4 regions of the Pararhizobium sp. DWP1-1-3 genome follow, and region 4 is predicted to be linked to each of the others. Evidence: predicted binding sites of a transcription regulator. Region 4 holds the regulator's gene; each other region holds the start of a gene.
The links. Region 4 encodes PhoB, which activates phosphate uptake and scavenging genes when phosphate is short. Its sites were predicted from a motif close to TGTCATNNANCTGTCAT; they were not measured.

Region 1 (3,206 bases), on a different contig from region 4:
ATCCGCGTCGCCGATGAAGAAGAAGCCATCCGCGTTGCCAACGATACCGAATACGGCCTGTCGTCGGCTGTGTTCAGCCGCGACGTCCAGCGCGCTATGGCAGTTGCCGCCCGTATCGAATCTGGTATCTGCCACATCAATGGACCGACGCTGAACGACGAGGCGCAGATGCCCTTCGGCGGCGTCAAGGGTAGCGGCTACGGCCGCTTCGGCGGCAAGGCGGCGATCGCCGAGTTCACCGACCTGCGCTGGATCACAATCGAGGATTCCGCCCAGCATTATCCCTTTTAGCCAAGACTAGTTGATCACATCGCTCTCCACCGGTGATTGCGACCGAGTTTGCCCTCACCGTGATCGCAAAGGGCCGACAAAGGAACGGGGCGTCAGAAAGCGCTCCATTCCAAAAATCCCAGATGGAGAGTTGCCGCTTACCGGTCGATTTGGATCTGCGGCACTGCCGTCACACGCTCACCAAGAAGACCGCGACGCAATCGCCTGCCTTAACGAGGCCGGGGAAATGCCGCGCGCAGAAGGCATCCCCAAACCACAACGATGACCAGGCCCGTCCGCAACGCCATCTCGATTGTCGAGCCAAGCGGGATACGCACGGCATGCGCACGGCCATGGTCGGCCATCTGGAACGCCTTGCGTCGTGTTGGGGACAAGAGACCCCACACAAGCGCTAGTCAGGCGAAGCAGGTGGTGATTGCGGGGACTAAGACTGCCGTTTGGGAACCCCGTACGACATCGTTCGGCCGGATGTGTTTGAAGCGGTCTACGACACCGCTTTCGATGTGCACGAACTTCAGGGAAACCGTATCGTCACCTATTTTGTCTAGGTGGCACGGCTCAGAACCTGTTGATTACAGTGCTTTTAAAAGCAGCGTTGTTTTGACTCACCCGCGGCAGGGGATTTGACATGCGTGTTGCTTTTCCCGACACCATCGTCGTGTAACAGGGTCGAGCCGTATCCCGCGCCGATCTCGGTGGTGAGAGCGAATGATCCAAAAAAAGCGCGAACTTTCAATCGAACGGCTGGACAAAGGCAGTTCGCGCCTATGTATGGAGTCTGCAACGGGCAAATAACAAAGAAGACAGGTCTGGCTGGCTCAGCAAGCCCGATTTTGGAAAATCTGGTATCGATCGAGGAGGATTGACGCCGGATTTCATGGAAGTTTCGTTGTACAGTTTTTGACATCACCGGGAGGAAATCATGTTTAAACGTTCGCTCGCCTCATCGACGGCCTTTCTCGCCATCTCTCTTCTTTTGCCCGCAAGCGCCGATGCGGCGACCGACCTGCAGTGGTGGCATGCGATGACAGGTGCCAACAACGAAGTCGTCAATCAACTGGCTAAAGAGTTCAACGAGAGCCAGTCCGACTACACGATTACGCCGGTTTTCAAAGGCACCTATCCCGAAACGTTGAATGCCGGCATCGCGGCCTTCCGCTCGCAGCAGGCTCCCGCCATCATTCAGGTTTTCGATGCAGGTAGCGGCGTAATGATGGGCGCAGAGGGCGCCATCGTTCCGGCAGCCGACGTGCTGCAGAAGGGCGGCTACACGTTCGACAAGTCGCAATATCTTGCAGGCATTGCGGCCTATTATGCAAAACCGGACGGCACGATGCTGTCATTCCCCTACAATTCATCCTCGCCGATCCTGTACTATAACAAGGATGTTTTCCAGAAAGCGGGGCTTGACGCCGATAATCCGCCGAAGACATGGCCGGAAGTGTTCGACGCGGCCAAGAAGATCAAGACCAGCGGTGCCGCCTCTTGCGGGTTTACATCGACCTGGCTGACCTGGATCCAGACCGAGAACTTTGCCGCCTGGAACAATGTTGCTTATGGCACCCATGAAAACGGCCTCGGCGGCAACGACGTCAAGCTCGAGTTCAACTCTCCCCTCTTCGTTCAGCATTTCCAGTCGATCGCGGATCTCGCCAAGGACGGCACCTTCCGTTATGGCGGCCGGACGTCAGAGGCCAAGCAGCTGTTCATGTCCGGAGAGTGCGCAATCCTCACTGAATCGTCCGGTGGACTGGGCGATATCATCAAGTCCGGCGTGAAATACGGCATCGGCCAGCTCCCCTATTACGAAGGCCATGGCCCACAGAACACGATTCCCGGCGGCGCCAGCCTTTGGGTGTTCGGCGGAAAGAGCGACAAGGAATACAAGGGGGTCGCCCAGTTTTTCAACTTCCTCTCACAGACCCAGATCCAGGCCCGCCTGCATCAGGTGTCTGGCTATATGCCGGTGACGAATGCGGCTTACGAGGAGACCAAGAAATCCGGGTTTTATGACAAGAACCCCGGCCGTGAAACGCCGATCTTGCAGATGATGGGCAAGGCACCGACCGAGAACTCCAAGGGGGTGCGTCTCGTCAACCTGCCGCAGGTTCGCGACATCATGAATGAGGAGTTCGAGGCCATGCTGGCAGGGCAACAGGATGCCAAGGCCGCTCTCGACAAGGCAGTCGAACGTGGGAACGCAGCGATCACCGAAGCCGTCGGCAACTAAACCCGACAACACCTCCGCCGCTCGCATCCGGTTGCGGGCGGCAGCGGTGCCGTCTTGTGATCTGTCTGACTGCCGGAGGAGAACCCGTGCACAACGTTGCGTTTCCCAACAAGATCCTGCCGTATCTGCTGATCGCCCCGCAGATCATACTGACGATCATCTTCTTTTTCTGGCCTGCCAGTCAGGCGCTGTATCAGTCCATGGTCCGGCAGGATCCATTTGGCCTTAAAAGCGGCTTTGTCGGCCTTGCAAACTTCAAGGCGGTTCTGTCCGATCCCAACTATATCCACGCTCTGCAGGTGACGGTCGTCTTCAGTCTGTTGACGGCCATTGTCTCGATGGGCGTAGCCCTGCTTCTCGCCACCGCTGCGGACAAAGTCGTGCGCGGTCAGGGCTTCTATCGCACACTCCTGATCTGGCCTTATGCGGTCGCCCCGGCTGTTGCCGGCATGCTCTGGCTCTTCATGTTCAATCCGGCCATGGGCACGCTGGCTTACCTTCTCCGTCGCAACGGCTTTGCCTGGGATCCGCTTTTGAACGGCAACCAGGCGATGGCGCTGGTCGTGGTTGCCGCCGCCTGGAAGCAGATCAGCTACAATTTCCTGTTCTTCGTGGCAGGCCTGCAGGCCATTCCGAAATCACTGATCGAGGCTGCCTCCATCGACGGCGCCCGTGGCAGCAGGCG
Region 2 (3,206 bases), on a different contig from region 4:
ACGATCGGGCCGTTCGGGATCAGCGGCGAGCGCCACAGTTCGACTAGGTCGTTCATGTCGAGAACGCCCTTTTCGACCATCTTGTGCAGGTTGCCGGACGTGTAGCCGTCCTTGAACTCGCCGATGCCCGAGCCGAAGGTCGTGCCGGCATCGAAAGTGCCCTTGAGCACTTCGAGAACGAGGTTTTCATGGCCGCCGCCGAAACCGGTTTCAGCGAAGAATTCCTTGACCGGCATGCCGATCGTTTCCGGCAGGGTCACGCTCGGGATCAGGTAGCCCGATGTCGAGTCCGGATCGGCAAAGCCGAGCTTCTTGCCCTTCAGGTCGGCGACGCTAGCATAGCCCTTGTCCTTGCGGGCAACCATGATCGAGTAGTAGCCGGTCGAGCCGTCGGACTGTTCGGTCGTCAGGATCGGCTCGACGGCATCAGCCTTGGCGAGGAAGATCTTGGCATAACCGGACGCGCCGAGTTCGGCATAATCGAGCGTGCCGCCGAGCAGGCCCTGGATAACGCCGTCATAGTCGGCAGCCGGGAAGAAGGAGACCTTCTCGACATTCAGCGCCGTCTTCAGGTGATCGCCGAGGCACTGGTAGTTGCGCAGGCGGTCGGCTTCGTTTTCGCCACCGATAATGCCGACGCGGAATTCCTTGAGGTCTTCAGCCTGAACGTGGCCAACGAGGGCAAAGAGCGCAACAGCGCTCAAAAGTGCTTTCTTCAACATAAGGGTCTTCTCCTGTTATCCCGGCGGCGCCGGTTCACATTCGGTTGCAAAGCGTCTGCCCTTGACGCGGGCTTTCGATCCCGGCTCGCTCTCTAGAGCCCGGCCAGTGCCAGCGGCTTGACGCCGGCGGATTTCGTGTTGTCCTGCGCAGCCGGAATATTGATGCTGGTCGACGTCATCGATTCATCAAGCTCGGCGCCCGAACCGTAGATTTCGGCAACCGCAGCCGCGGTCAATTCCTGAGGCGGCCCATCGAAAACAACGCTTCCATGCGCCATGCCGATGATGCGCTCGCAATAATTGCGCGCCGTATCCAGCGTGTGCAGGTTGGTGACGACGGTGATGCCGTCGCGCTCGTTGATATCGCGCAGAGCGTCCATGACGATCTTGGCATTCAGCGGATCGAGCGACGCGATCGGCTCGTCGGCGAGCAGCATCTTCGGCTGCTGCATCAGGGCGCGGGCAATCGCGACACGCTGCTGCTGGCCGCCGGACAGCGTGCCGGCCGGCTGCAGCGCCGTCTGTTCGATGCCGAGCCGTTCCAGCGCCCCGATCGCCATGATCCGCTCTTCGCGGGTGAACATGTTGAGGATGCTGAGAACCGTTGAGCGGTGATTGAGGCGGCCGAGCAGCACGTTGGTCAAAACGTCGAGACGCGGCACAAGATTGAACTGCTGGAAAATCATGGCGCAATCGCGCTGCCAGTTGCGAAGGGCTGCACCGCGCAGCGACGATACTTCGAGATCACCGAAATGGATGGAGCCCGACGAAACATCGTTGAGACGATTGATCATCCTGAGCAACGTCGACTTGCCCGCACCGGACCGGCCGATGATGCCGACCATCTGGCCCTGTGGGATGTTGAAAGTAACCGAGTTGACGGCAATCTTCTTGCCGAACTGACGGGTTACATTCTTCAGCTGAAACATGAGCAGTCGTCCTCTGGCAATGGCACCGGTTACCGGTATGCCCTTGCCATAATGGCGGTTGATGAAAGGGGAATGTCAGTTTGATGTTGTTTTTGTTACAGTCCACAATCCCCGCAAAGGCGGGGATTGGGGTGCCTAAACTCAGGCATTGTGACGGGCAAGGAATGCGTCGGCATCGAGCATTCTGAAGTCGTCGAGGGCCTCGCGCAGCTTGGCGTGATCCCAATCCCACCAGGCCAGCTTCTCGAAACGGCCGGCAATCTCCTTGCCGAAACGTTCGCGGATCAGCTTGGCCGGAACGCCGCCGACGATGGTGTAGGGCGCCACATCCTTGGAGACGACCGCCCCGGAGCCGACGACCGCGCCGTTGCCGATCGTGACACCGGGCAGCACCGTCGCCCCGTGGCCGATCCAGACATCGTGCCCAATGACGACCCGGTTTTCACGCCGCCAGGCAAAGAAATCCTGCTCCACATCGGCATCCGGCCAGTAGTTCGAAGCGCGATAGGTGAAATGGTGAAGCGTTGCCCGCCAGGTCGGATGGTTGGTGGCGTTGATGCGAACGGATGCCGCCAGATTGGCGAATTTTCCTATCGTCGCACACCAGATCATGCCGTCGCGCTCGATATAGGAATAGTCGCCGAACTCGACCTCGTCGAGGCGGCAACGATCGCCCACTTCCGTATACCGCCCAAGGGCCGATTGATTGACGGTGGCGGTCGGGTGGATCGTCGGTTCCACACTCAGTTTCTGGCTCATGCTGCAGCCTTTCGCGGCGAGAAGGCGGAAACGTCGAGGATACGGTCGGCGACGGCATCGCGGACTTCCTCGTCGTGGAAAATCCCGAGCAGGGCAACCCCTTCAGCCTTCTTGGAGGCGATCATCTCGACCACCACCCGGCGGTTCGTCGCATCCAGCGACGCCGTCGGTTCGTCGAGCAGAAGGATTGCATGGTCGGTAATGAAACCGCGGGCGATGTTGACGCGCTGCTGCTCGCCACCCGAGAAAGTGGCTGGCGGCAACTGCCAGAGTTCGCGCGGCAGATTGAGTTTCGCCAGCAGCTCAGCCGCCTTTTCACGCGCGACAGCCTGATCGACACCACGCGCCAGAAGCGGTTCGGCGACGACATCGAGTGCCGACACGCGCGGAACGACCCGCAGGAACTGGCTGACATAACCCAGCGTATCGCGCCGGACTTCCAGCACGGCGCGGGGTGCCGCCTTCGCGAGATCGACGAGATGACCCTGATGCTCGATCAGGATCTGGCCGGCATCGACGCCGTAATTGCCATACAGCATCTTCAGGATCGAACTCTTGCCGACCCCGGACGGACCGCCGAGCACGACGCATTCACCCTTCTTGACGGAGAACGACACGCCATTGACGACCGGCAACCGGATACCGTCACGCAAGTGCATGGTGAAGCTCTTGGCGACTTCGGAAACAACGAGGGGAGTGGCCATAGTTACACCTGAAGGATCGAGGAAACGAGGAGCTGGGTGTAGGGCTCGCGCGGATCGTCGAGCACCCTGTCGGTCAGACCCTGCTCGATCAC
Region 3 (3,206 bases), on a different contig from region 4:
TTCAAGAGCTGCACCGACACGCAGGGCCGCTTGCCTGTTGCCGCCAAGGAGGGCGGTGCTTTCCATGACCAGAAAGGGGCGCAGGCGTTTGCCGCCGTTCAGGAGGCCGTGGCGCATCGCGGCGATGAGGGATGCCGGCCGTGCGATCTCGTCTGCCTGCGGTTCTTCGTGGAGGATACCGATGAGGCAGGCCTCGACCTCTGTGGCGCTGCTCTTCAGGCGAATTTCGAAGGGTGTCTCGCTCATGCGGCGTTGTTTGGCATGACTGCGCGCCGGCTGGCAACGGGATTTTACCATATCGGCGTCCGCTGGCGCGGCTTGCTGTGCGTTACCGAGAAAACCGTTCAATTTTAGCCGCGCTTGTTCTATGAAAATTGAATGGATCATCAGGCGGGCGTTTCAGGGGTGGACATTGTACCGGAAACTCGGGAGGAGCAGGACGTGTCTTCCAGCCGTTCGCGGGGATGGGGTCAGGCCCTGCGCCGGCGCTGGCGCAAGATTCTGCTGATCGCGGTGGCGATTGCCATCCTGCCTTACGTGCTGATCGTCCTTTATGCGCCAAGCTTCATCCATCCGATTTCGACGCTGATGCTGCGCGATTTGCTGCTTTTCCGTGGTTATGACCGCCAATGGGTCGCCTTCGAAGATATATCGCCCAATCTGGTGCGATCGGTGATGATGTCGGAGGATGGCCAGTTCTGCATTCACGACGGTGTCGACTGGGTGCAGATGCGTGGCGTCGTCACCGATGCACTGGAGGGTGAAGCGACCCGGGGCGCCTCGACGATCCCGATGCAGACAGCCAAGAACCTGTTTTTGTGGAACGGCCGCTCCTTCATTCGCAAGGGGATGGAATTGCCTTTGGCGCTGACAGCCGATTTCGTCTGGAGCAAACAGCGGATGATGGAACTCTATCTCAACGTCGCGGAATGGGGTCCTGGTATCTATGGCGCGGAAGCGGCGGCAAAACACCATTTCGGCGTTCCTGCTGCAAAGCTGACCCGGCGGCAGGCAGCCCTTCTTGCCGTATCCCTACCCAATCCGATCGAGCGCAATGCCGGCAAACCGGGCCGTGGCCTGCGCAGCCTGGCCTCGCTGATCGAGCGCCGTGCCAGCCGGTCGGGCGAATATATCAAATGTCTTTATGAGTGAGATCAGGCCTTTTCATTGGAGCCTCTCCGGGAACGGTGTCATTCTGGCGTTGTGAAACTCTGCCATCCGGGCCTCATTCCTATCCTTGAAAAGGCTCGATTGTCCCATGGTCCCGATTGATTCATCCCTTATCGCGTTTGCGCGAAGTGCCAACAATATCCCGCCACGGCATTTGGGAACCCGCTACGATGCCGAAGGCCGCTTTCTACACGAGCCTGGCAACACCGTCGTTTCCCATGTTGCTGCAGGGTCGTCTTCGTATGATGCCATCCTGACGGTGCGCGACCGATTGATGGCGATGCCGGAAGCCAGTCAGTTCGCCTTCACGCATGCGTCCAGCCTGCACATGACCATCTTCCAGGGCATCATAGAATATCGTCGCAATCCACCCTATTGGCCCACCGATATGCCCCTGGATACGCCAATCGATGTGATGACGGCCCACTTTCGCGACAAGCTGAAGAATTTTCCGCCGCTGTCGCCCTTCCGTGCGCGTATTACCGAGGTGACGCCGCTTGGGCTGACGCTTGAAGGTGACAGCGTTGATGACCGGCGGTGCCTGCGGGAATGGCGTGATGCCTTTGCCGGGGTTTTTGGCTATCGTCATCCGGACCATGACGATTACGTGTTTCACATCACTTTCGCCTATATGATCGACTGGCTCGCTGACGCGGCGCTGCCGCGCTGGCAGGAGATGCTGGCGGAAACGCTGGCCTATCTCAAGGCGCGGTCGCCCGTCGTCGATCTCGATCCTCCGGCTTTCTGCTCGTTTGAAGACATGAACCATTTCGAAGAGCTGATTGTCTTCGGACGCTCACCAAAGACAGTAAGGAATGCGCCATGACCCAGCTGACGCTCTATATCGGTAACAAAAACTATTCCTCCTGGTCGTTGCGGCCCTGGCTTGCGCTGGAGGCTTGCGGCATCCCGTTTGAGGAGGTGCTTATCCCCTTCGATTTTCCGGCGGGTAACCCGAAGTTCAAGGATATTTCCCCGACAGGACAGGTTCCCGTCCTGCATCACGGCGACGTGCGTGTCTGGCAGTCGCTGGCAATCATCGAATATGCCGCCGAACTTTTCCCCGATTCCGGGCTCTGGCCCAATGATCGGGCCGAGCGGGCGGTGGCGCGGGCCTATTCGATGGAAATGCTCGCCGGTTTCCGGGCGCTGCGCAATGCCTGCCCGATGAACATCCGCCGGGAAAAGCGGGCGATCGATCTGCCGGATGGTGTGATGGATGACGTCGAGCGGATCGAGACGATCTGGCGCGAGGCGGTGGCCCGCTCCGGCGGTCCGTTCCTGTTCGGCAGTTTTACGGCTGCCGATGCGATGTTTGCCCCGGTGGTCAATCGTTTCGAGATTTATGACCTCACCCGCAATCCCGGCTCGCTGGAATATATGGATGCGGTCAAGACCCATCCGGCCTTCCGCAAGTGGCAGGAGGCGGCTCTCCAGGAAACCTGGATCGTGCCGGAGGACGAGGCCTGATGCTTTTCCTCGCCGGGGTTTGCGAAAAAATGCCCGCAGGGACTGGTCAAACGCCTGTGGGGCATGTATAAGCCCGGCAAATTCCGAGATTGACATCTGTTTTTCCCGGCCAACAGACTGGCTGCGAAACAGAGTTTTGCCCGATAAGTGGAGTATGAAATGGCTGTACCTAAAAGAAAAACAAGCCCGTCCAAGCGTGGCATGCGCCGCTCCGCCGATGCGCTGAAGACACCGACCTACATCGAAGACAAGAACTCCGGCGAACTGCGCCGTCCGCACCACATCGACCTGAAGACAGGCATGTACCGCGGCCGTCAGGTTCTGACCCCGAAGGCTTCCGCTTAATCAGCGGGCCGTCAGGCTGTGATTGGAAGGGCTGGCTTTTCGCCGGCCCTTTTTCTGTTGTCTGTTTGCGAGCGGCGCGGTGCGTTTACCTTTTCACCCGCACCATAGTTTCCCCAAATCCTTACGCTATCTGCCAGCCGCGCCGTTTGTTGACGCTTGCTGCGCCGTAAGGCACATATCGATCAATGCCCGGCCGGAGAGGCTGGCGCGAGAAACTGGGA
Region 4 (3,206 bases):
GGACCTAGTCACCAAAAGTGTTATCGCGTTTCAGCCTCGGATCATATCCAGGGCTCGGTGGAGGATTCGACCATCACCAACGCTGGGAATGGAGACAAGACCATGAATTGGACTGACGAGCGGGTCGAAAAACTCAAGAAATTGTGGGCCGAAGGCTTGAGCGCGAGCCAGATCGCTGCACAGCTCGGCGGCGTTAGCCGTAACGCCGTCATCGGCAAGGTCCACCGTCTCTGCCTGCCGGGCCGCGCCAAGGCCGGCGGCAGCACCGCAACGGCACGTGCAAAACGTCCAGCACCGTCCGCTGCGCCGCGTGCACCGACTTACACAGCGTCGCGCATGACCGCCACCCGCACAGTGACCCGCACCGCCGGTGCAACCGTCATGAAGGAAGAAGTGGAAATCGGCGCGAGCGAGGATCAGGAAGCAGCGCCGGCCGGCAATAACGTTGTCGTTCCGATGTCGCGCCGCCTGGTCCTGACCGAGCTTACCGACCGCACCTGCAAGTGGCCGATTGGCGATCCGATGAAGGACGAGTTCCACTTCTGCGGCAACGATTCCCCGGACACATCGCCCTACTGCACATTCCACGCCAAGCTTGCCTACCAGCCGTCCGGCGAGCGTCGCCGGGCCCGCTGAGGCCGGATCGGCCGTTTCGTCAATCCCATCCCGTTCGTGCGGGATATCGGCATCTCGAAGACTTTCTATTGCGAGATACTGGGATTGGTGATCAGCCGAGACTTCGGCAATTTTGTTATGTTTGAAACGGGATTTGCCATCCATGACGGCAAATCCCTGGAAACGACGGTCTGGGGACAGCCGTCAGTCGTTCCCGAGCCCTATGGCCGACAAAATATCCTGCTCTATTTCGAACACGATAAATTGGATGCGCTTTTCGAGCGCATTTCCGGCGATGTAAACCTCATCCACCCCATCGAGACGCAAGCCTGGGCGCAGAGGGTCTTCCGCCTTTATGATCCGGATGGTCACGCCATCGAGATTGGCGAACCGCTCGGCAGTGCCTGACGGTTCTTTCCTGTACGGCGCTCAGCTTTCCAGCGAATAGCCGGCGCCGCGCACGGTGCGGATCACGTCCTGCATGTTGGAAAAGTTCAGCGCCTTGCGCAGGCGTCCGACATGGACGTCCACGGTGCGCTCATCGACATAGATGTCGTGGCCCCAGACGCCGTCCAGAAGCTGCGAGCGCGAAAAGACACGGCCGGGCGAGGCCATGAAGAATTCCAGCAGGCGGAACTCGGTCGGTCCGAGACGGACTTCGCGGGTCTTGCGATGGACGCGATGGGTTTCGCGGTCGAGTTCGATATCGCCGCATTTCAGCAGCGTTGACAGCACTTCGGGCTTGGCCCGGCGCAGCATCGCCTTGACCCGCGCCATCAGTTCGGGCGTCGAGAACGGCTTGACCACATAGTCGTCGGCGCCGGTGGCGAGCCCGCGAACACGTTCGCTTTCCTCGCCGCGTGCCGTCAGCATGATGATCGGCAGGCGCTCTGTCTCGGAGCGCTGGCGCAGCCGGCGGCACAGTTCGATGCCGGAAACCCCCGGCAGCATCCAATCGAGGATCAGGAGATCGGGAAGGCGTTCCTGCAGGCGCATTTCCGCCTCGTCGCCACGATTGATCGTATCGACTTCAAACCCTTCGGCCTCAAGATTGTATCGGAGGAGGACGCTGAGCGCCTCTTCATCTTCAACGACGGCAATTCTTGGCAACATTCAGTTCAGCTCCTTGGCGCCCGGCCGGATGGCCGAAGGCTTGCCGAGCGGCTCCAGCGGCCGCTCGCGCAATCAGTGCGTAAGAATTTACTTACTTTATCGCGTGATCAGTTACCGATCGCGCCGACCGTGTTGGCCGTATCGTCCTTCGGTCGCTCGCCGACAGGCTGCGCGCCGGTCGCCATATAGTAGATGGTTTCGGCGATGTTGGTGGCGTGGTCGCCGATGCGCTCGATGTTCTTGGCGCAGAACAAGAGATGCGTGCAAGGCGTGATGTTGCGCGGATCTTCCATCATGTAGGTCAACAGTTCACGGAAAAGCGACGTGTAGATCGCATCGATCTCATTGTCGCGCTCGCGGATGCTGTTGGCCTTTTCCGGCGAACGCGACGCATAGACGTCGAGCACTTCCTTGAGCTGAACGAGCGCAAGCTCGGCCAGATGCTCGAGGCCGCGGGCCAGCTGACGCGGCAGGCTGGCGGTCGATACGGCGATGACCCGCTTGGCGTTGTTCTTGCCGAGATCGCCGACCCGCTCGAGATCGGCGGCAATGCGGATCGATCCCATGATTTCGCGCAGGTCGGCAGCCATCGGCTGGCGCTTGGCGATGGTGACGATTGCTTTTTCGCCGATCTGGCGCTCGGCCTCATCGAGAATGGCGTCGTCGGAAATGACCTTCTGGGCAAGCGCCAGGTCGGAATTGACCAGCGCGCGCACGGATTCGGCCACCATCTGTTCGGCCAGGCCGCCCATCTCGGAGATACGCCGGGTCAGGTACTTCAGATCTTCGTCGTAGACGGAAGCAATGTGCGTAGACATGATTGTTTTTCCTTGCGATCACAATCCGGGTTGGAAGGCCACCACCCTGCCCTCATGACAGGGTGGCAAGCTAAGTCCTCAGCCGAAGCGGCCCATGATGTAATCCTGGGTACGCTGGTCGTCCGGATTGGTGAACATCTTGTCGGTGTCGTTTTCCTCGACGAGATTGCCGAGGTGGAACATGGCGGTGCGCTGCGAAACGCGGGCGGCCTGCTGCATCGAGTGCGTGACGATGACGATCGTGTAGTTCGTGCGCAGTTCGTGGATCAGTTCCTCGACCTTGGCGGTCGCGATCGGATCCAGCGCCGAGCACGGCTCGTCCATCAGGATGACTTCCGGGCTGACGGCAACGGCGCGGGCAATGCACAGACGCTGCTGCTGACCACCGGAAAGGCCGGTGCCGGATTCATGCAGGCGATCCTTCACCTCGTTCCAGAGGCCGGCCTTCTGCAGGCTTGACTCGACGATCTGATCGAGTTCGGCCTTGGTGCGGGCGAGACCGTGGATCTTCGGACCGTAGGTGACGTTTTCGTAGATCGACTTTGGGAACGGGTTGGGCTTCTGGAAGACCATGCCGACGCGGGCACGAAGTTCCACCACGTCGATGCTCGGATCGTAGATGTCGCCGTCATCAAGGGTGATCTTGCCGGTAACGCGGCA

Region 1: the regulator PhoB is predicted to act here: its motif matches at 1,165-1,181, upstream of ugpB (sn-glycerol-3-phosphate ABC transporter substrate-binding protein UgpB).
Region 2: the regulator PhoB is predicted to act here: its motif matches at 1,713-1,729, upstream of phnC (phosphonate ABC transporter ATP-binding protein).
Region 3: the regulator PhoB is predicted to act here: its motif matches at 1,189-1,205, upstream of ACP7BS_RS13935 (DUF1868 domain-containing protein).

Annotation. Positions count from the first base shown of each region.
Region 1 is NZ_JAFCTR010000019.1:74,969-78,174, reverse strand. Features, by position in the region: gene ACP7BS_RS26705 (aldehyde dehydrogenase) at 1-291, shown strand, start outside; gene ugpB (sn-glycerol-3-phosphate ABC transporter substrate-binding protein UgpB) at 1,214-2,521, shown strand; gene ugpA (sn-glycerol-3-phosphate ABC transporter permease UgpA) at 2,608-3,206, shown strand, end outside.
Region 2 is NZ_JAFCTR010000005.1:223,649-226,854, reverse strand. Features, by position in the region: gene phnD (phosphonate ABC transporter substrate-binding protein) at 1-722, opposite strand, end outside; gene phnC (phosphonate ABC transporter ATP-binding protein) at 815-1,651, opposite strand; gene ACP7BS_RS13785 (DapH/DapD/GlmU-related protein) at 1,793-2,410, opposite strand; gene phnL (phosphonate C-P lyase system protein PhnL) at 2,407-3,114, opposite strand; gene phnK (phosphonate C-P lyase system protein PhnK) at 3,117-3,206, opposite strand, start outside.
Region 3 is NZ_JAFCTR010000005.1:266,363-269,568, forward strand. Features, by position in the region: gene ACP7BS_RS13925 (polyprenyl synthetase family protein) at 1-246, opposite strand, end outside; gene mtgA (monofunctional biosynthetic peptidoglycan transglycosylase) at 406-1,152, shown strand; gene ACP7BS_RS13935 (DUF1868 domain-containing protein) at 1,259-1,996, shown strand; gene ACP7BS_RS13940 (glutathione S-transferase family protein) at 1,993-2,640, shown strand; gene rpmF (50S ribosomal protein L32) at 2,800-2,985, shown strand.
Region 4 is NZ_JAFCTR010000016.1:108,573-111,778, forward strand. Features, by position in the region: gene ACP7BS_RS25005 (GcrA family cell cycle regulator) at 103-636, shown strand; gene ACP7BS_RS25010 (VOC family protein) at 643-1,023, shown strand; gene phoB (phosphate regulon transcriptional regulator PhoB) at 1,045-1,728, opposite strand; gene phoU (phosphate signaling complex protein PhoU) at 1,836-2,546, opposite strand; gene pstB (phosphate ABC transporter ATP-binding protein PstB) at 2,625-3,206, opposite strand, start outside.